2 regions of the Cytobacillus solani genome follow, and region 2 is predicted to be linked to the other one. Evidence: riboswitches for the same ligand, from Rfam matches in the RefSeq annotation. Region 2 holds a riboswitch; the other holds the start of a gene.
What was found. A riboswitch is a leader RNA that binds a small molecule or an ion and turns the genes downstream of it on or off. The one in region 2 is predicted to bind glycine.
Positions count from the first base shown of each region.

Region 1: linked by a shared signal. The riboswitch ahead of gcvT (glycine cleavage system aminomethyltransferase GcvT) and the one ahead of FI644_RS05895 (FbpB family small basic protein) in region 2 are both predicted to bind glycine.

Region 1 is NZ_CP041305.1:3,439,933-3,450,364, forward strand. It holds gene comGC (competence type IV pilus major pilin ComGC) at 1-257, shown strand, start outside; gene comGD (competence type IV pilus minor pilin ComGD) at 250-690, shown strand; gene FI644_RS17200 (hypothetical protein) at 674-1,006, shown strand; gene comGF (competence type IV pilus minor pilin ComGF) at 960-1,442, shown strand; gene comGG (competence type IV pilus minor pilin ComGG) at 1,429-1,812, shown strand; gene FI644_RS17215 (shikimate kinase) at 1,827-2,330, shown strand; gene FI644_RS17220 (YqzE family protein) at 2,398-2,574, shown strand; gene FI644_RS17225 (YqhG family protein) at 2,612-3,424, opposite strand; gene FI644_RS17230 (DEAD/DEAH box helicase) at 3,393-5,090, opposite strand; glycine riboswitch at 5,296-5,387, shown strand; glycine riboswitch at 5,391-5,546, shown strand; gene gcvT (glycine cleavage system aminomethyltransferase GcvT) at 5,642-6,748, shown strand; gene gcvPA (aminomethyl-transferring glycine dehydrogenase subunit GcvPA) at 6,765-8,111, shown strand; gene gcvPB (aminomethyl-transferring glycine dehydrogenase subunit GcvPB) at 8,104-9,564, shown strand; gene FI644_RS17250 (rhodanese-like domain-containing protein) at 9,824-10,207, opposite strand; gene lipM (lipoate--protein ligase family protein) at 10,397-10,432, shown strand, end outside.
Region 2 is NZ_CP041305.1:1,152,655-1,163,086, reverse strand. It holds gene FI644_RS05905 (response regulator transcription factor) at 1-431, opposite strand, end outside; gene FI644_RS05900 (QueT transporter family protein) at 948-1,433, opposite strand; PreQ1 riboswitch class I at 1,442-1,486, opposite strand; glycine riboswitch at 1,640-1,741, shown strand; gene FI644_RS05895 (FbpB family small basic protein) at 1,932-2,075, shown strand; gene FI644_RS05890 (TerC family protein) at 2,456-3,229, shown strand; gene FI644_RS05885 (ABC transporter ATP-binding protein) at 3,357-5,102, shown strand; gene FI644_RS05880 (ABC transporter ATP-binding protein) at 5,089-6,906, shown strand; gene FI644_RS05875 (LysR family transcriptional regulator) at 7,106-7,984, opposite strand; gene FI644_RS05870 (citrate synthase/methylcitrate synthase) at 8,099-9,202, shown strand; gene FI644_RS05865 (DinB family protein) at 9,277-9,768, shown strand; gene FI644_RS05860 (hypothetical protein) at 9,886-10,431, shown strand.

The sequences.
Region 1 (10,432 bases), 2.3 Mb from region 2:
TGATTATTACAATACCGAATATTACGAAGCATAATGGAAACATCAATAAAAAGGGATGTGAAGCTTTTGTAAAGATGGTTCAAGCCCAAGTACAGGCATATGAAATTGAACATAAAAAGCCCCCTGCAGATATAAAAGCATTAGTGGATGAAAAATATTTAAACGAGAATGAAACAACGTGTCCAAATGGAGAAGCCATTGTGATTACAGACGGAAAAGTGTCCTCGAAACAAAAGGAATCTTCTACAAATGAATAACACAGAAGGTGGCTTTACATTATTAGAGTCCCTCTTTGTACTTAGCGTATTCCTCATTATCGCCTCTGTTTCTGCCATCCTGTTAAAAGCTCAATTTGTCTCTATTGAAAAACAGCAATTTATTAGCCAATTAAAAGCAGACTTATTATATGGACAGCAATATGCCATGTCACATCAGATTTTGATCACTGTTCATATCCTTCCAGAGGAAAATTACTACTATTTGCGTGAGGGGCATAATAAAGGCTTCTTAATCGAAAGGGACATCCCTGAAGCAATTACGATAAGGGAAGGCACGATGAAGCTTTTTTTTCAATATCATCCTAATGGGAATATCAATCGATTTGGCTCCTTTATTATCATCGTTGATAAAGTTCGTTACAGAATGACCTTCTTAATTGGAAAGGGGAGATTTTATGTGGCGAAAGAATGACGGATTTTTTTTGGCAGAATTATTATTAACTCTTTCTGCATGGCTAGTCATAGCCAGTGTTCTTTTTCCATTGATTATTCAAGCAGTTAATCAATCTCTCCAAGTAAGACAGGAATTCTTTGCTGCTAAGATTTTATACGAAAGTTTAATAGATGCGAAGAAGAAAGCGGTATATCCAGCCACTGAAACAATTGTTGTTAATCAAACTGTATATGAGATCTTTCAAAATGGAAATGGGGAAACCGCTAATATGGAGGTATGCATTAAATATGAAGATCTTCTTCAACAGCCCTATAAAAAGTGTGAAACATTTTAATGATAAAGGCTTTACGATGGTAGAAATGCTTTATGCATTCTCCATTTTTCTCTTAATTGTGTCCTTTATTCCTCTTAGCTTTAAGTACCTTTTCCAAAATGAACAGTTTGAAGCAAGAAATAAAATAATGGAATGGCATGTTTTTGTGCAGCAATTGAAAAAGGAAGTTCGGCTATCTGATGAGATGTATGTATTTAATGACAGGATTATTTTATGGAAGGATGGACAAAGTATCCAGTTTGATAAGCATGGGTCAAATATTAGGCGAAGAGTAGATGAAAAGGGTCATGAAATTGTCTTTCAGCAAGTGGAAACAGTCTGTTTCGAAGAGTTAAAAGACGGCTTCCGGTTGACTGTAAATGATTTATTCCAGCAACAGCATGCTGCCTCCTTCATTTCATTTCTCGATTTGGAGGCAGACGATGATCCGGAATGAAAAAGGTTTTTCTTATCCGCTAACTTTTTGTGTGATTCTCCTAGCTTTCGTTGTGCTCTCCATTCAGCTTGAATTATATGTGTCTGAGAGAAAAATGAATAATGAATCAGTAACGATGTTAAAACAGGAATATTATTATTTAAGTGCGGTGAAATGGACGGAAGAACGATTTTTAGAGGAAGAAAGTGGGGAGGTATCAGGAGTATATTCGTTCACAGCAGGGGAAGTGAATTATCATACCATAAAAGTAACAGACAGCCTATATCGGGTGACATTTATGTTAAAAATAAAGGATCTTCCAGAAATTGAAGGAACCGGTTACTATGACAAAGATCTTCAGAAAATGATAAAATGGAATGAAAAAAATTGAGTGGGGATTTGTGAATGAAATCAATCTATTTGACTGGATTTATGGGGGCAGGAAAAACGACGATTGGAAAAGCACTGGGTGAATACTTGAAGATGCCGGTTTTTGATACAGATGAAGAAATCGAAAAGAAAGAAGCACTTACAATCAGTGAAATATTCGAGCGGCAAGGGGAGGCGTATTTTCGGGCATGTGAGACTAGAATATTAGGAGAACTGCCTGTAGAAGATACAATTATTACAACAGGTGGAGGTATTGTCTGCAAGAATGAAAATAGGAAGTTATTAAAAGAACAAGGAATCGTGATTTTCCTATTTGCGAGTGAAGAGGAAATCGCAAAACGACTTGAACGAGACGAAACAAGACCATTGCTTAGAGGGGATAAACTAGAAAGGATAGGAACACTTTATAAAGAAAGGCTGCCAATATACAAACAGGCTGCAGATAATATAATTAATACGACTGGAAAAGGAATCAGTGAGGTGGTAAAAGAAATTGTCGCCTGTTTAAATTTGCAATAAAGGGGCATACTTGGACGTGTAGTCTGGATTTATTTAATAGAAATCAGCTAAGTGCAGGTGTATGGCAATGAAATCAAATGATTATGTAAAATACATTACGCAGACAGTAGTCAAATATATCGATCAGCCAAAGGATGAACGGAAAAAATACCGGATAGAAAAAAAGAATACAAAAGAGCCTTTTTTATTGAAATGGTTTGGAATTATTCCATATGCCCTTTATGCTTTGTTCAAAAGAAAATAATTAGAAAAGAAACCGGCCGATCGTGGCCGGTTTCTTTTTAACTCACAATTGAACGCTGGAATGCATTTTCTGTCAAATAAAATAACCCGCCATTAATGATCGATATATTTATTCTTGGTTCATATTGCTCCTTTAAAGCTGTTTTTTCAATTTCATAGCTTTCTTCCTTTTCTTCCATTTCTTTATAAAAATGTTCAAGCAAATTCAAATCCTTCTCCCAGCGTGCTGTCGCTTCTTCTGCCCATGTGTGATCCTCTTTTTCTATTTCATTTTGTAAAAAATGCTGAATCCTAATCATTCCGCTTTTGGGCATGATTAAAGGGGATAAGGTAAAGGAGTAGTCAGGAATTTTAGGCGTGAGCTCTAGTTCCAAAAGCTTGTCATGAAAACGCTCCACCATTTGTCCATTGATTAATTGTAATCCGATCGACCTGAATACATCTCTTTTGCGATCACATTGGTAGGAGATACGAACGTTCATCCCAAGCCATGGACGTAAAGGGGTTTGCTGCCCAAATGTATTTTTATGTTTTTCATATAAACGAATATAGCCTGCGAGCTTCTTCGTAGATTCGAAAATTTGATGCAGCCGTGGAGAGCCAAAGTGGATCGTTTCCCCTTTTAATGCTTTTGGGGCAGCTTCAGGATTTGTGATCATAGTCAGCTGCATCGGATTCGGAATGCCACCTGTTTTTTCTAGATAATGCCAGTAGAATGGTCGATTCATTAGCTGTTTGTCTAGCTCAATTGTTAATTGTACAGTTAGATAGCCAGGTCCCGACTCAATCATCTCACAGTTGTTTGCATGAAAATACCTTTCAAGAAAATGCTGAATTTCCTGTTGCTGCACGCTGTTCACCCGCTTTCATCTCTTCTGCAAATTGAATCATCGAAGTTAAATTGTCCATTTTTATTCTCATTTCACCTTCTGAAGAAGACTTGCCAAAAATGTCGATAAGATGGTCATCGATATTTCCGAAGTCAAGCTTTGTTAGAATATCATCTAAGTCACCAATTACTTTTTCAAAAAGATGTATTTTTTCATACAATAGCTTCAGAACATGTTCCTCCACTGTATCCTTTATGGCGAAGTTGTAAATGTTTACATCTTTCTCCTGTCCAAGCCGGTGGATCCGCCCAATTCTTTGTTCTAGCCGCATAGGATTCCATGGCAAATCGAAATTAATAATATGATTGCAAAATTGAAGGTTAATGCCTTCTCCTCCCGCTTCCGTAGCGATAAGAACTTGAGCGTTTTTTTGAAATAGCTCTCTCATCCAATCTTTTTTTCCACGCTTGAATCCGCCTCTAAAAGGGACTGATGTAATTCCGTGCTGCTTAAGAAACCATTGTAAATACATTTGTGTGGCTCGATATTCAGTAAAAATAATAACTTTATCATTTATTTGCTTAATTAATTCCAGTGCCTTTTCTGCTTTTGCATTCTTTTGAACTGCTTCTACCTTCGTGATTAAATATTGAATTTTATCCTGATATTCTTTTGTAGGCTCTTCTTTTTTCTGGAGCATATTTCTTAATGTGAAAAAAACTGCCTCTCTGCTGCTGCATGCTTCCCGTTGAAGGGTCATAACAGAAAATTGCCTTGAGCTCATCCAGTTCCCATCTCCACGAAGGTTTGTAACTGCTTCATATAGCTCTCTTTCTTCCTTTGAAAATTCAATTGGCAATGTTTCCACATTTCGTTTCGTCCATTCAATCCCTGTATCTGCTCTTCGGTTTCGAATCATCACTTTATTGACAAGCTCTTTTAAATATTCATTATCATCCAGTGATCGTGAATCCTTTTGATATTTTTCATAGAAATCAGCTTCATTGCCTAAATGACCAGGCTTTAATAGGGAAACTAAGTTAAAGATTTCACTGATTCGATTCTGAATAGGTGTAGCGGTCAGAAGCAGGCAGAATTTCTTTTTTAAGTTTTGAACAAACTCATAGTTTTTTGTCTTATTGTTTTTCAGTTTGTGAGCTTCATCGATTATGACTAAATCATAGTCTTGACTATAGATAATATCCTTATGGGGATTTCGCTTAGCTGTATCAATCGAAGATACGACCACATCACATTGTTCCCATACATAGCTTTTCCGCTGTGCAATCGCAGGGATGAAAAACTTTGAATTTAATTCGATGGCCCACTGTGTGACAAGAGAAGCAGGAACAAGGATGAGCACCTTTTTCACTAGTCCTCTAATCATATATTCTTTTAAGATCAAGCCAGCTTCTATCGTTTTTCCCAATCCAACTTCATCAGCAAGAATCGCTTTTCCATTCATATTTTCTACTACCTGTTTAGCCACTTCCAGTTGATGTGGCAAAGGAATAAGGCTTGATAGATGCTTGGGTGCCTGAAGTCCTTCAAATTCAGGAATGATTGTATGATTTTCTACTTCTAAGGCTAGTTTATAAAGCTCCCAGCTTCCCCATGGTCCGTCCTCTTCAATTCTATGTAAAAACTCATTTTGCCATGAAGAATCAAAATTTATTTGCACTGTCATCTAATCCAACTCCTTAAAAAGAGAAAAATAATTCCCCATTGCTCAAAAGTGGTTCTAATGGTAGGATAAAATTAGCTTTGAAAGTTTTGAAATTTGCCACTTTACTTAGTTAATCGAAATAATATTGTTTACTTTTATTTTCCGTAATCGTTCAGTTGGTATTTGCGTTTAGTATGAACCAATTGGGAAAATTTTATAAATGCGGATGAAGGCAAGGGGAGAGACTACATTTGTAGCGCCGAAGGAGCAAGCAATATTTATTGTGAATCTCTCAGGCAAAAGAACCCTTGTTGGACGTAGCTCTGGAGAGAGCTCATTTTTATTGTCTAGCTCCAGCGCCTAACCCTCGAGGTCACAAGCCATCCTGAGGGTGACCAGGTGCTTGCGCTTTTCTCGATAAATGAGCCACCAAAGGGGAAAACCGTAAACGGTAAACTTTCAGGTGCAAGGACAGAGATCTTCTCACGATACGAGGGGATTCTCTGTCTTTTTTTATGGATGTAAGGTAAATTTTTTCAAACCTTTCAAAAGGATTAAAGGGGGACGAGTAAATGTCACAGTTAAAACGAACACCATTATTTGATGTTTACAAAGACTATGGTGCAAAGACAATCGACTTTGGAGGCTGGGATCTGCCTGTTCAGTTTTCAAGCATCAAAGAAGAGCATGAAGCAGTAAGAACAAAAGCTGGTTTGTTTGATGTATCCCATATGGGTGAAATTGAAGTAAAGGGTTCTGACAGCCTTTCATACCTTCAAAAAATGATGACGAATGACATCTCAAAATTAAAAAACTCAGCAGCCCAGTATACAGCTATGTGTTATGAAAATGGCGGAACTGTTGATGATTTGCTCGTTTACAAATTAGAAGATAATCACTATTTACTTGTTGTGAACGCATCAAATATTGAAAAAGATTATAAATGGCTAGAAGAGCATCTTGAAGGCAATGTGGAGCTAAAAAATCTTTCAGATGAAACGGCTCAGGTGGCAATCCAAGGCCCATTGGCTGAGGAAATACTGCAAAAGCTTACAGGAGACATAAATTTAGCTGATATTGGTTTCTTTAAATTTCAGGAGAATGTAGATTTAAATGGAAAGAAAGCACTTGTTTCTAGAACTGGCTATACAGGTGAGGACGGCTTTGAAATATATTGCGATGCTAAAGACGTTGTGGCAATCTGGAAAGATATTTTAGAAGCTGGTAAGGATGAAGGAGTTCTCCCTTGTGGTTTAGGAGCTCGTGATACATTGCGCTTCGAAGCCAATCTTGCTCTATATGGGCAAGAATTATCACCAGAAATTTCTCCTCTTGAAGCAGGAATTGGCTTCGCGGTTAAAGTACAAAAAGAAGCAGATTTTATTGGAAAAGAAGCACTTGCCGCTCAAAAAGAGAAGGGTTTACCAAGAAAATTAGCAGGGATTGAAATGATTGACCGCGGGATTCCTCGTCACGGCTATCCTGTATATAAAGGCGATGAACAAATTGGCGAAGTGACTACAGGTACACAATCACCTACATTAAAGAAAAACATTGGCCTCGCTCTATTAAAACCAGAACATACAGATATTGGTTCTGAAGTAGAAGTTGAAATACGCGGAAAACGCTTGAAAGCTGTTGTGGCGGCTACGCCTTTCTATAAAAGAGAGAAAAAGTAGGAGAGGAGATCTAACAATGAAACATCGCTACTTACCGATGACAGAGACTGATAAGCAAGAAATGCTCGAAACAATCGGAGTCAACTCAATTGATGAATTATTCAGTGATATTCCTGAACGTGTAAGATTTAAAGGGGAATATAACATTAAACCGAAGAAAACAGAAACGGCATTAATGAAAGAACTTACACAAATGGCACAAAAAAATGCCGATTTAAGAAGCCATACATCCTTTCTAGGTGCAGGTGTCTATGATCACTATATGCCAGTGATTGTCGACCATGTGTTATCACGTTCTGAATTTTACACAGCTTATACGCCATATCAGCCTGAAATTTCACAGGGAGAGCTGCAAGCAATTTTTGAATTCCAGTCCATGATCTGCGAATTAACGGGGATGGATGTAGCGAACTCTTCTATGTACGATGGAGGAACGGCTTTGGCTGAAGCAGCGATGCTTAGTGCAGGGCAAACACGCCGCAAAAAAGTGCTCATTTCAAGCGCTGTTCATCCAGAAGCAAAAGAAGTGGTGAAAACCTATGCAAAGGGCCAATATATTGAAGTAATAGAAATTCCGCACAAGGATGGAATTACAGATGTTGCTGCTTTAAAAGACATGATCAATGATGAAATCGCCTCGGTCATTGTTCAGTATCCGAACTTTTTTGGCCGTATTGAACCGTTAAAAGAGCTTGAAGAAATCATTCACGCACAGAAATCATTGTTTGTTGTTTCAAGCAATCCGCTGTCTCTTGGGGCATTAACACCTCCAGGGAAATTGGGTGCAGATATTGTTGCCGGTGATGCTCAGCCATTCGGTATCCCAACTGCATTCGGTGGTCCACACTGCGGTTATTTCGCTGTAACAAATAAATTGATGAGGAAGGTTCCGGGTCGTCTTGTTGGTCAAACAGTTGATGAAGAAGGACGCCGCGGTTTTGTCCTTACTCTTCAAGCACGTGAGCAGCATATTCGCCGTGATAAAGCAACATCTAATATTTGTTCAAACCAAGCATTAAATGCTTTGGCTGCATCTGTTGCAATGACAGCTCTTGGAAAAAATGGCGTGAAAGAAATGGCTATCTCCAACATCCAAAAAGCACACTATGCGAAGGAAGCATTTAAGGCTAAAGGGTTTGAGATTGCGTTTGAAGGTCCTTCCTTCAATGAATTTGTGGTGAAATTAAATAAACCTGTTAAAGAAGTAAATGTAAAGCTTCTGGAAAAAGGCGTGATTGGCGGATATGATTTAGGCCGAGATTATTCAGATCTAAAGAATCATATGTTAGTTGCTGTCACTGAACTAAGAACAAAAGAAGAAATTGATACATTTGTAAATGAAATGGGGGATTACCATGCATAAGGATGATCAAGCACTCATTTTTGAAATATCGAAGCCTGGCCGCATCGGTTATAGCCTCCCGGAAATGGATGTTCCGGAAATAGATATAAACGAACTAATTCCTGCCGGATATTTAAGAGAAGAGGAGCCCGAGCTTCCTGAAGTATCAGAGCTTGATATTATGCGTCATTACACAGCTCTGTCTAATCGGAACCATGGGGTTGACTCAGGCTTTTATCCGCTTGGATCATGTACAATGAAATATAATCCGAAAATCAATGAGAATGTGGCGCGTTACCCTGGATTTGCCCACTTGCATCCATTGCAGGATGAGAGTTCTGTTCAAGGAGCATTAGAGCTTATGTACGATTTACAGGAGCATTTAATTGAGATTACTGGTATGGACCAAGTAACGCTTCAGCCTGCTGCTGGTGCCCATGGCGAATGGACAGCTCTTATGATGGTCCGTGCATTCCATGAAGCAAATGGAGATCATAAACGGACGAAAGTGCTCATTCCTGACTCTGCGCATGGGACGAACCCTGCATCTGCAACAGTTGCTGGTTTTGAAACTATTACCGTTAAATCTGGCGAGAATGGGTTAGTCGACTTAGATGATCTCCGCCGGGTAGTTGGGGAAGACACGGCAGCTCTTATGCTGACAAATCCTAACACTTTAGGGCTTTTTGAAGAAGATATTCTTGAGATGGCTGAGATTGTTCATGCTGCTGGAGGAAAGCTCTATTATGACGGAGCCAACTTAAATGCAGTTATGTCGAAGGCACGCCCAGGAGATATGGGATTTGATCTAGTGCATTTAAATCTTCATAAAACATTTACTGGTCCACATGGCGGCGGCGGTCCTGGTTCAGGTCCTGTCGGAGTAAAGGCGGATTTAATTCCGTTCCTTCCAAAGCCTGTGCTTGTGAAGCAAGGAGATCAATTTATATTGGATTATGACCGCCCGCAATCGATTGGCCGTGTGAAGCCTTATTATGGTAACTTTGGCATAAATGTTCGTGCATATACGTATATTCGCACGATGGGTCCAGATGGACTTAAAGCGGTGACTGAATATGCCGTATTAAATGCAAACTATATGATGAGAAGATTGCAAGAATCGTATGATCTTCCATTTGATAGACATTGTAAGCATGAATTCGTCCTTAGTGGAAAGCGTCAGAAGAAGTTAGGAGTAAGAACACTTGATATTGCGAAGAGGCTATTAGACTTCGGTTATCATCCGCCAACCATTTACTTCCCATTAAACGTGGAAGAATGCATCATGATTGAGCCGACTGAAACGGAATCAAAAGAAACACTAGATGCATTCTGCGATGCTATGATCCAAATTGCGAAGGAAGCAGAAGAGAATCCAGAAATTGTGCAAGAAGCGCCTCATAATACAGTGATTGGGCGTCTGGACGAAACTTTGGCAGCTCGTAAACCTGTCCTGCGCTATCAAAAACAATAACCTGACAAGACTGGTTCTTTATAAGAGCCAGTCTATTTTTGTTCACTGATAGAATTTATAAATCGCTAGTTTGAAAGTATCTAAGATAATTGCAACTGTTAGATAGGGGCAATTGCAAATAAAATCAGTTTTTGGCAAATAAAATAGGGAGATTGCAAATAAAATCTGTTTTTCGCAAAAAAATAGGACGCTAACCACTAAAAATTGTTACGCTGTACATAAAAAATCCTCTGCGCGAATAGGCTAGAGGATTTCACTATTAGTTTTTCGCTTTTATTTTGCCGCCCCATTTTTTAAAGCCGCCTTGAAGTTGAGATAGGTCTTTATAGCCTCTGCGGTAAAGGAATTGTGCTGCTCTTCCACTTCTCATTCCGCTTTGGCAATATAAATAAACAGGCTTGTCTGTACGAAGCTCTTTCAATCGTACTTTCAATTGAGACATGGGAATATTTCGGGCGCCGAGAATATGTCCTGCTTCAAATTCATTCTGTTCTCGGACATCAATTAATTGGGCTTTACGATAACCCTCGCGAAATTGTTCTTCTGTTAACGTCTTGACAATTTTTCGCTGATATAACCATGTAATAACTGAGTAGACAATAATTGCCCCTAACATAATTAGAAGTAAATAAAGGGTATTCAATGCGTCTTTCTCCTTTCAATCTTAGCTAGACCATCTTTTATTATATAGGTCTTTCTTGATATGAGTAAAGGAATTCAGATAAATTTTCTTCTATTTCCCTATTTTCTTCAACTTCCTTTGTTTTTTTATTGTATTTTGATAGACTAAAAACGTACACATAGCAAAACAAATCGTAAAAGAGGTTTTATAATGACAAAAGAAGTTTGGCGTTTTATTGATTCTGGT
Region 2 (10,432 bases):
AATAAACATCTGGCAGAATAATCAATCGCAAGGTCACTGTCAAATTTAATTTTTGGCGACCTTTTTTGCCGACGCTCACGCCGAAGATGTGCAGCTACTCTAGCCCCAAGCTCATCAATGGAGAACGGTTTTACGATATAATCGTCACCACCAATGCCGAAGCCTTTTATTTTGTCGCTCTCCTCAATTCTGGCGGTAAGAAATAAAATTGGGCAGGTCACGTAATTCCGAATTTGAATGCAAACCTTTATCCCGTCTATGCCAGGCATATTTATATCAAGCAATATAATATCAGGCTGCTTCTCTGCCTTCTTTATCGCTTCTTTTCCTCCCGTTGCAGTAAGTACATCATAACCATTTAATTCGAAGTAATCACTCAGCATAAGTACAATATCAATTTCATCATCAACGATTAGAATTTTGTATTTCATGATATACACCTCATATTTGTAACATATCATCTGTTTTTCAATTTTTTATCAACATATATTAAGTGTAGAATTTTGGTTGATTTAAACCCGATATATTCATTTGAACCGATTGTTCCATACCCAGTTGCCCTATAGCGTACTGAATAATGGATTGGTAATAAAAAAATTAAGGATTCGTTCAATTGAAGGAAAGATATTGGCTGGTTAACTTGTAAAAAGTCTTTCATCAAGGATATGAAAGCCCGCTCTCGGTGGGATAGTTTGTAAAAAGTCCTTCATCAATTGAATGAAAGCCTGTTCTCAGTCGATCATCACAGTAAATAAAGAATAATTTTTATAGATTAGTATAAATTACCACTTTCGCATCTATTTTAATTAAGAATATCATTATTATATTGTAAAATGTTTATTCGATTTCTAATTCTAAATGATAGGCGTGTACAGCTATCATGCTTAATACATAATAAAAAATAGCATGTGAAATTCTTTGTGAATTCACATGCTATATATGTGTTCTTATATTAGTTTCTCAAATTTCACTCGTTTGTTTAATGCATACATTAATGGAATTCCTACGGCCATGACAACAAACTCACCAATGGCAGTTGTGACCCATGTAAATCCGAATGGCAACCCGAATGCGAGGTTAAGTTCAAGAGCGATGATCCACATCATACACGTAAAGACGACTGTGTTTACAGCCATTCGAACCCAGATGTTCTTAATATAACGACAGCAAACAATTGTGATTAGCAATGAAATCAACGAATGTCCGACACCGAAAATAAGATCATATGCTTTCATTGGTGAAAATAACAGATTGGTTAAAAATACACCTAGAATCATTCCATAAATATATTTTTTATTGAAGACAACTAGATGATTGAACATTTCGGATACCCGAAATTGGATAGCAGTAAACCCAAAGGGCTGGATGAGCATAGAAACAGCAATATATAAAGCTGCTAATATTCCATTACCAACAAGTGTTTTTACATTCATATTCTATTCTCTCCTTAGTTTTTTTCCGTGGGAGGTTCTCGAACCACGTGAGCATTGCTCAAAGATTAAATTTTATAGCAGAGGAACTTATTTGTCAATTTACTAAATTAGTAGGATTTTTACCATAGTCCTACAAATGGCCCTTTCGCTTGACATTCCAGTAAATAAGTATTATTTTAAATATAATGAAAATTCAATATGAGCGGATGACTATTGTGGGAGAGTGCATTATGATAGGCCACCGAAGGGGCAAGTTCCGAAAAGACCCTTGGAACAAATCTCTCAGGTAGAAGAACCACAATTAGGACGCATCTCTGGAGAGCTCGTATACATTCGTACGGCACCAAAGGGGACCCATTATTGGGATGAAACTCTCAGGTATAAAGGACAGAGAAGGGTAGAAATTACTACACCTTTTCTGTCCTTTTTTATAGGAAAAGCGTTTAGTAATTAAATGAATTTTCCTAACGAATGCAGCATGAGGGAGGAGATGTAGAAATGACTAGAAAAAGAATGACGTTATCCAATCTGATTAGAAATAATAAAGAAGAGCTTTTAAGAGACCGTGAACAGCTTGAGAAAATTGAAAAACGGATTGATGACAAATATCTGGAAAGAAAAAAGGAAGCTAAAGCGATATAGGAATTTCCTAAATCCATTCAATATAAAGTGAAACTTTCATCAGTGTGGTCCTACTGCTTGTTTATCTGCTTCAAATTTGCTCTAATGAAAAATAATTTTATTGACAATAGAACGGTGGTTTGATTACAATTAAGGTAATAAATCAAATAGTAACTCCTAAAGGGGAGTAGCTTTTACAGCAAAGTCGTCATTTCAGAGTGTTAAGCTCTCGGCTTTGGTGGCAACATATTCGTTGTTAGCAAGACCTTTACCAATTTCGGTAAAGGTCTTTATTGTTTTTGAAGCCTTTACCACTGTGGTAAAGGCTTTTTCTATTTTTTGAAGAAGCCTCTTCCACTTACTCATTTGATTCAATAAATATTTGGAAGGATGATGATTACATGGAACTAGCAATTTTACTAGAATACGGTGGAGTTTTGTTATTATTAATTGCGCTGGAGGGGCTTTTGGCAGCAGATAATGCATTGGTTTTAGCGATTATGGTTAAACACCTGCCGGAAGCGGAAAGAAGGAAAGCATTATTCTATGGACTTGCTGGAGCCTTTGTTTTTCGATTTGGTTCTCTATTTGCTATTTCATTCCTCGTTGATGTTTGGCAGGTTCAAGCGATCGGGGCACTTTACTTGTTGTTTATTGCCATTAATCATATTTATAGAAAATTGATAATGAAAAAAGGAGAAGAACAGGCGGAGATTGTGAAGGGGAAGAAAAAAGCAGGTTTTTGGATGACTGTTTTTAAGGTGGAATTAGCGGATATTGCCTTTGCAGTTGACTCCATACTAGCTGCGGTCGCATTAGCTATTGCTCTTCCAGATTCAGGGCTGCCGAATATAGGCGGACTAGATGGCGGAAAGTTTCTAGTCATCTTCGCCGGAGGTTTCATCGGGTTAATTATTATGCGCTACGCTGCTAACTTTTTTGTTAAATTACTTCATGCAAGACCAGGCTTGGAAATTGCTGCTTTCCTTATCGTCGGATGGGTAGGGGTGAAATTATCGGTTTATACACTTTCACATCCTGCATTATCTGTGCTGCCGGAAGGCTTCGCTAAGTCGCCAGAATGGAAAATTACCTTCTATGCAGTATTAATCTTGATCGCGATTGGCGGCTGGTTCTTATCAAAGAAGAAAAAAGAAACATCAGTTGAAGAATGAACCAGTTTTACAATGTTGCCTCTGATATTCACAGCCTAGGAAAAACCGGAAAATGGTATAATCAACTTATATAAAAATACCTTTTTCGGTTTTTTTCGTTAAGGAGATAGATAGGCAGGGGAAATACATGCAGGCACTAAAAGCATTATTGTCTTATATGAAGCCCTATTGGCTGTTTGCTATATTAGGGCCATTTTTTATGTTTGTGGAAGTGGCAATGGATTTAATTCAGCCGACATTGATGCAGCATATTATTGATGATGGAATTGCCAATAATAACACTGGTTATACAGTGAAAATGGGCCTTTTTATGGTAGGTGCAGCAATCATTGGGCTTGCAGGCGGATTGGGGTGCTCAGTATATAGCACGCGGACTGCCGTTCATTTTGCAACTGATATGAGAAAGGATGTATTTCAAAGGATTGAGCGATTTTCAAGCAGAAATATTGATGCCTTTGGAACAGGAAAGCTAATCACCATTGTCACAAATGATATTTCCTCTCTGCAAAGAGCGGTTATGATGACGCTGAAAATTTTTGTTAGGGGTCCACTTCTTTTTATCGGAAGTATTATTATTGTTTTTTTCACAGCCCGGGAGCTATTTCCGATTCTAGCAGCTATTGTCCCGATACTCATCCTCGTTATTATTCTTTTTACGAAGAAGTCAGGTGCTTTATTTAAAAAGGTTCAGGAAGCCATTGATAAAGTGAATACGAGATTACAAGAGAACCTAGCCGGCATGAGAGTGGTAAAAGCATTTGGCAGGCAGGCTTTCGAGAAGCAGAAGTTTGCCAATGCGAATAATGAGCTGACAAGGGTGAATATTTCTGCGGAGCAGTTAATTGCTTTGTTAATGCCGATTTTGCTCTTTTTAGTCAATATAGGAATTATTGCAGCCCTTTGGATGGGTGTAATTAAAGTGGATAATGGTTCTATCCAGGTGGGTGTCATTCTCGCATTTATAAACTATTTAAATATTATTTTGAATGGCTTAATGTCAAGCAGTAATGTGCTCATGCAAATTACGAGAGCCTTTCCTTCTGCAGAAAGGGTACAAGATGTGCTTGGCATGGAATTAGACATTGAAGAGCCAAGTGATCCGTATGCTCCTGAAAAAATTGCCGGAGATGTCGAGTTCCGTCATGTGAGTTACAGCTATAGCAAAAATGGAGAATACGTATTAAAGAACATTTCCTTCCAGGTGAGGAATGGACAAACATTGGGCATTATCGGATCAACTGGAAGCGGAAAATCCACACTGACAAAGCTTATTCCAAGGCTTTATGATGTGGACAAAGGCGATGTTCTGATTGATGGAAAGGATATTAAAACATATAAGCTGAAGACTCTTCGTGAGGCAATCGGTGTTGTTTCGCAAAAAGCGATTTTATTTTCCGGAAGTATTGAAGAGAATTTACTTTATGGAAAGGAGCATGCAACACCAGAAGAATTAAATCAAGCATCGGAGAATGCCTGTGCGAGTGAGTTTATAAAAAAATTTGATGATGGGTATAATCATCCATTAACACAAGGCGCAATGAATCTTTCTGGCGGGCAAAAACAAAGACTCTCCCTTGCAAGGGCATTTATTAGGAAGCCATCTATTTTGATTCTGGATGACTCCACTTCGGCAGTTGATGCAGTCTCAGAGTCTGCTATTCAAAGGGCGTTAAAACAAGAATATGCGGAGTCAACGAAGATCATTATCTCATCGAAAATCTCTTCAATAAAAGAAGCAGATCAAATCATCGTTTTAGATGATGGTGAGATTGCAGGAATGGGTACTCATCAGGAGCTTCTTGCATCAAATAAGGTTTATCGGGAAATTTTTGTTACGCAAGGAGGGGTGCTTGGTGAGTATGCAAAAAGGTAGCACTGCTCAGACAGAGAAATCGATACGGTTTGGCAATGGTCCTGGCAGAATGAGCGGACCAATCGTAAAGCCAAAGGACAGAATAGGAACAATTAAAAGAATTTGGCAATATATGAAGAAGCAAAAAGCAGCAATGATTCTCGCGATAATGATGGTTCTCATTTCAACTGTGCTCGGGCTGCTGGGACCGCTGCTAATCGGGTTTATTATTGATCAATATATAATCCCGAAAGATATTAGCGGAACGATCCGTATGGCGGGACTGCTTGCAGTTGTTTATTTAGCTGCATCTCTGTTTACATGGCTCCAAACGTATATAATGGTCAATGTTTCTTTAAAAACGATTCAAATGCTAAGGCAGGATTTATTTAATCACTTTCAGGCACTTTCATTGAAGTTTTTTGATAAGCGGACTTACGGGGAATTAATGAGCCGGGTGACCAATGATATCGAGAATTTGAATAGTGCTTTGAGCCAAAGTGTCATACAGATTTTTTCCTCCGTACTGACCGTTGCCGGTGTGATGATTGCGATGCTGACGCTTAATTGGATGCTTGCACTTGTGACGCTGCTTGTCATTCCGCTGATGTTTTTTGCAACGAATAAAATTATTACATACAGCAGCAGTAATTTTATAAAAAGGCAGAGAGATCTAGGAGATATGAATGGAACGGTAGAGGAATCCATCTCCGGTATTGAAGTAATTACTTTATTCGGGAAAGAAAAGGAAGTCTACAATAAATTTTCAGACGCAAATGAGAGATTGCGAAATTCAGCTATGATGGCTGATATTTCTTCGGGATTTCTAGGACCTGTCAATAACTTTATAAACAATCTTGGGCTGGGAATCGTGATTGCCGCAGGTGCCCTAATGGCTATAAGCGGGATGACAACGATTGGAATTCTTGCATCATTTGTTACGTATTCTCGGCAATTTTACAGACCGATCAATCAAATGTCTAACCTAATAAATACATTTCAATCCGCCATTGCAGGTGCAGAACGAGTATTTGAAATCATGGATGAAATTCCTGACCTTAAGGATAGTGAACAGACGATTGAAGTTAGCTCATTTAAAGGAGATGTATCATTTGCAGGTGTTTCCTTTGGTTATGGAGGTCAAAAAAGTATACTAAAGAATATTAGTCTTGAGGTCAAGGCTGGCCAAACGGTTGCCCTAGTCGGTCCGACGGGCTCAGGGAAAACAACGATCATTAATCTTTTGTCTCGTTTTTATGATGTGGAATCTGGTGAAATCCGCATTGATGGCAGAAATATTAAAGATTACAAGATTCAGTCCTTGCGTTCGAAAATAGGAATTGTCCTGCAGGATACGTATTTATTCTCAGGGACGATTATGGAAAATATTCGGTATGGTAGGCTTGAAGCTGTGGACGAAGAAGTTATTCACGCGGCAAAATTGGCATCCGCTCATGGGTTTATTAAGCATCTGCCTGCTCGGTATGAAACAAAAATTGAATCTGGCGGAACAAATTTAAGTCAGGGTCAAAAGCAGCTTATCGCCATTACGAGAGCGATTTTAGCAGATTCAGATATTCTAATATTGGATGAAGCGACATCGAGTATTGATACAAGGACAGAAATTGAAATTCAAAAAGGCATTAGCACTCTTACAAAAGGAAAAACCAGCTTTATCATCGCCCACCGGTTGAAAACGATAGAGAATGCAGATATGATTCTTGTTATCCGTGATGGGGAGATTGTAGAGAAAGGCAATCATGAGGAATTATTAGACCTGTACGGATTTTATTATGATATGTACAAGCTTCAGTTCGAAAACTAAAGGAAAGAGGGACTGTTCTTCAATGAGGAGCAGTCCATTTTTGGGATTGACCGGAAAATTCGTGAGTTTGACCGGAAAAATGAAAATCTGACCGGAATATTAAAGAAAGTGACCGAATAAATCAAAATTTGACCGGAATAGTTGTAAAAGCAATTGAATAAATAGAAAAAGAAAAATATAGGTTCATATTTTGACTGACTTATATCCGATAATTCATTAAAAACCTCATAAATTCCTTTTGCTTGGAATGATTGTACTTCATGATGGCGTAGGTATAAGCTTCGGGTAGTGTGATAGAACTGCAAGGAACTTCTAACAGCCACCCTTCGATTAATTCTCGTCTGACTGTTGAAACAGGCAAGAAAGAAACACCCAATCCTTCTACGATAAATCTTTTAGTAATATGAATTTGAGAGACCTTCATCATTTTCACAGATGGAAACTTGTATTTTACTTCACGGCTTAGCGTTTCCCAATAGACGGGATGATTATCTGTTAGAAGATAATTTTTCATCAGCACTTCTTCTTCATCCAATGGCGGAGCTGATTCCGCATCCAATCCATCATGCTGTGCAATTAATTTCACTTCATCCTTATACAAAACCTCGCAGTATAATTCTGGATTCCTGCTATGGAGACAGGAAAGCCCAATATCAATTTCATCATTTAGTACAGCTTTTTCAATATCCAGGGATTCAAGAACCTTAACCGAAATCTCTACATGAGGGTGGATAGTCATATATTTTTTCAGAACAAACGGAAGGATGGTATCAGCGATCAATGGAGATATAGCGAGTGATAGCTTTGAAGTATACCCTTGACTAAAGGATTTCAAATCCTCTATTCCCTTTTGGTAAATCTCCATTAAATTTTCCGCATGCGGAATGTATCTCCTGCCCTCCTCTGTTAATTTCATTTTTCTGCCCTCTCTTTCAAATAATTGAACACCTAATTCCTTCTCGAGATTTTGAATATGAACGGTTACGGAAGGCTGTGAAATATATAATAAATCTGCTGTTCTTCTAAAATTCCCATTTTTAGCAGCGACTAAAAAGGTATTGATCCAGCTAAACTCCAACATTTATCCCTCCATATGATTAAAAAAATAAATCAAAATATTTAAAAACATTTAATTTTTTTAATTATATATATTTTATATAATTTACCTAAATAAGGAAAGGGGAAATGAAAAATGATCCATTACGGTTTAAAAGGTGTGATTGCAGCTGAAACAAAGATTAGCCATGTGGACGGTGAAAAGGGGCAGCTTATCTATAGGGGATATGAAATTGGGGAAATCACGAAAACAAATTCATTTGAGGAAACAGCCTATCTTCTGTGGAATGGGGAGTTTCCAACAGATAGGCAGCTAATTGAATTAAAAGCTTCATTAATAAATAATCGAGAACTTCCTAGCTATATGATTGACCTAATTTGCAGTTTACCCGATGAAATGGATATGATGAGTGTTTTGAGAACGGTCATTTCTTCTGAAGGAAGAAGGAATTATGGCTGGAAGCCGACCATTGATCAGGCAATCAGAATAACCTCTATGGCTCCAGCGATTATTGCCTATCGAAAAAGACATCTAGAAGGAAAAACATTTATCCCGCCGAAGCCTGAACTAAATCATGTAGAGAACTATCTTTACATGCTAAATGGAGAAGTTCCTCTGAAAGCCCATGTTAATGCACTGGAAACATATATGATCCTAACGATGGAACATGGGATGAATGCCTCTACATTCTCTGCAAGAGTAACGGCATCTACTGAGTCTGATTTAGTTTCAGCGATTACCTCTGCAATTGGAACGATGAAGGGACCTCTTCATGGAGGTGCACCTTCTGAAGTAATCACTCTGTTAAATGAAGTACATGAACAGGGCGATGCAGAAATGGTTATTAGAAATAAATTAAATCGTGGAGAAAAACTGATGGGCTTTGGACATCGGATTTATAAAACAGTGGATCCTAGATCAGCTGCTTTGAAATCGAAGCTCCTAACATTTTCAGGTGAAGATGAGTGGCTTGATCTCTCAATGAAAGTAGAAAAGCTGGGCGTGCAAATTCTTGGGGAGGTAAAGCCTGGCAGATCACTATATACGAATGTAGAGTTTTATGCAGCAGCGATTATGAAAGCAGTCCAGATGGAAAAGGAATTATTCACACCAACCTTCACGGCAAGCCGAATAGTCGGCTGGAGCGCACATATTTTAGAGCAAGCAGAAAACAATGTCATCTTTCGGCCGCAATCGAAATATATTGGACCAGTTAAAAAGAAAGAAGAATTAATATAAGTGCCGGAGAAATCCCTCTTATGATAAAATGTATCTCGTATATTTAGAATTTTTAGACATAATGGAGGGATTTCATGAAAGCATTGTTTCAGTATAATTGGTTGATAAGGGAAGATTGGTATCAATGGTGTGAAGACGTTGAAGAGGAGGAGCTTCTTTTAGTCCGAACGGGTGGGGTAGGAGGAATTTTGCATACACTTTTTCACATCATTGATGTTGAATGGAGCTGGATTCGTCTTCTTCAAGGCAAACCTGACTTTCAGGAAAGCTTTGAAGAGTATAAAAGTCTGCAAAAGGTAAGAGAGCTTGATGCAAAATTCCGCGTGGAAGTAGAAGAATTTGTGAGAAATTGGGATTTGAGCATGGAAAGCAATCTCCTTCATGATTCTTTGCCAGATGGGCGAACGGATATCTTTACCTGGGGTGAAGTGATGCGTCATGTAATTGCTCATGAAATTCATCATATTGGTCAAATTTCAGTCTGGGCAAGAGAAATCGGAAAGAAGCCAGTTTCTGCAAACTTTATTAGAAGAGAAATAATTCCTTTGCCTGAACAAAGTAAATAATAATGTTTATTAATCGACTGTTGATTTTGAACAGTCGATTTTTTGTCATATAAGTTAGAAAATTGCGTGATATCCCCTGGTATAATTAGGAATATGTGTATTTAAGGGGTGGATGCGGTGAAAATAGAAAGCATCCTAAATAAGAGCCGAATTTCTGCAGGAATAGGTATATTATTCTTTCTTATTATTTTGAGCTGGTATATATGGGGGCAAAAGGAAGTAAATCCAGCTGTAATGCTAAAGCCAGATGAAATGCAGGAGGACTTTCAATTTTTAATAGATAGGATCCTAGCTAGACATCCCGATCCTGCAAGGAATATGACAAAGGAAGTTTGGGATAAGCGTATAGATGAAATAAAGAATGAATTAGATTCAGAAAAAAGTGCAGCGGACTTTTATTTTATTCTTCAAGAATTTATCGCGGAAATGGAGGATGCTCATACGGGTCTAGTGATGCTAGATGATCGAAAAAGGCTGCCATTACTTCTTGATTGGACGGAAGAGGGGTGGACAGTTTTAGAGAGTGGATATGGTGTTGAAAAAGGGGATCTTATTGTCAGTCTAGGTGGAATGGAAGTTGAAGAAATTGTTAAGGATTTAGGAGGATTCATTTTCGGCGGAGAACCCCTACTGGAAAAAGTTTCGAGCAAATTTTCTAATTAGA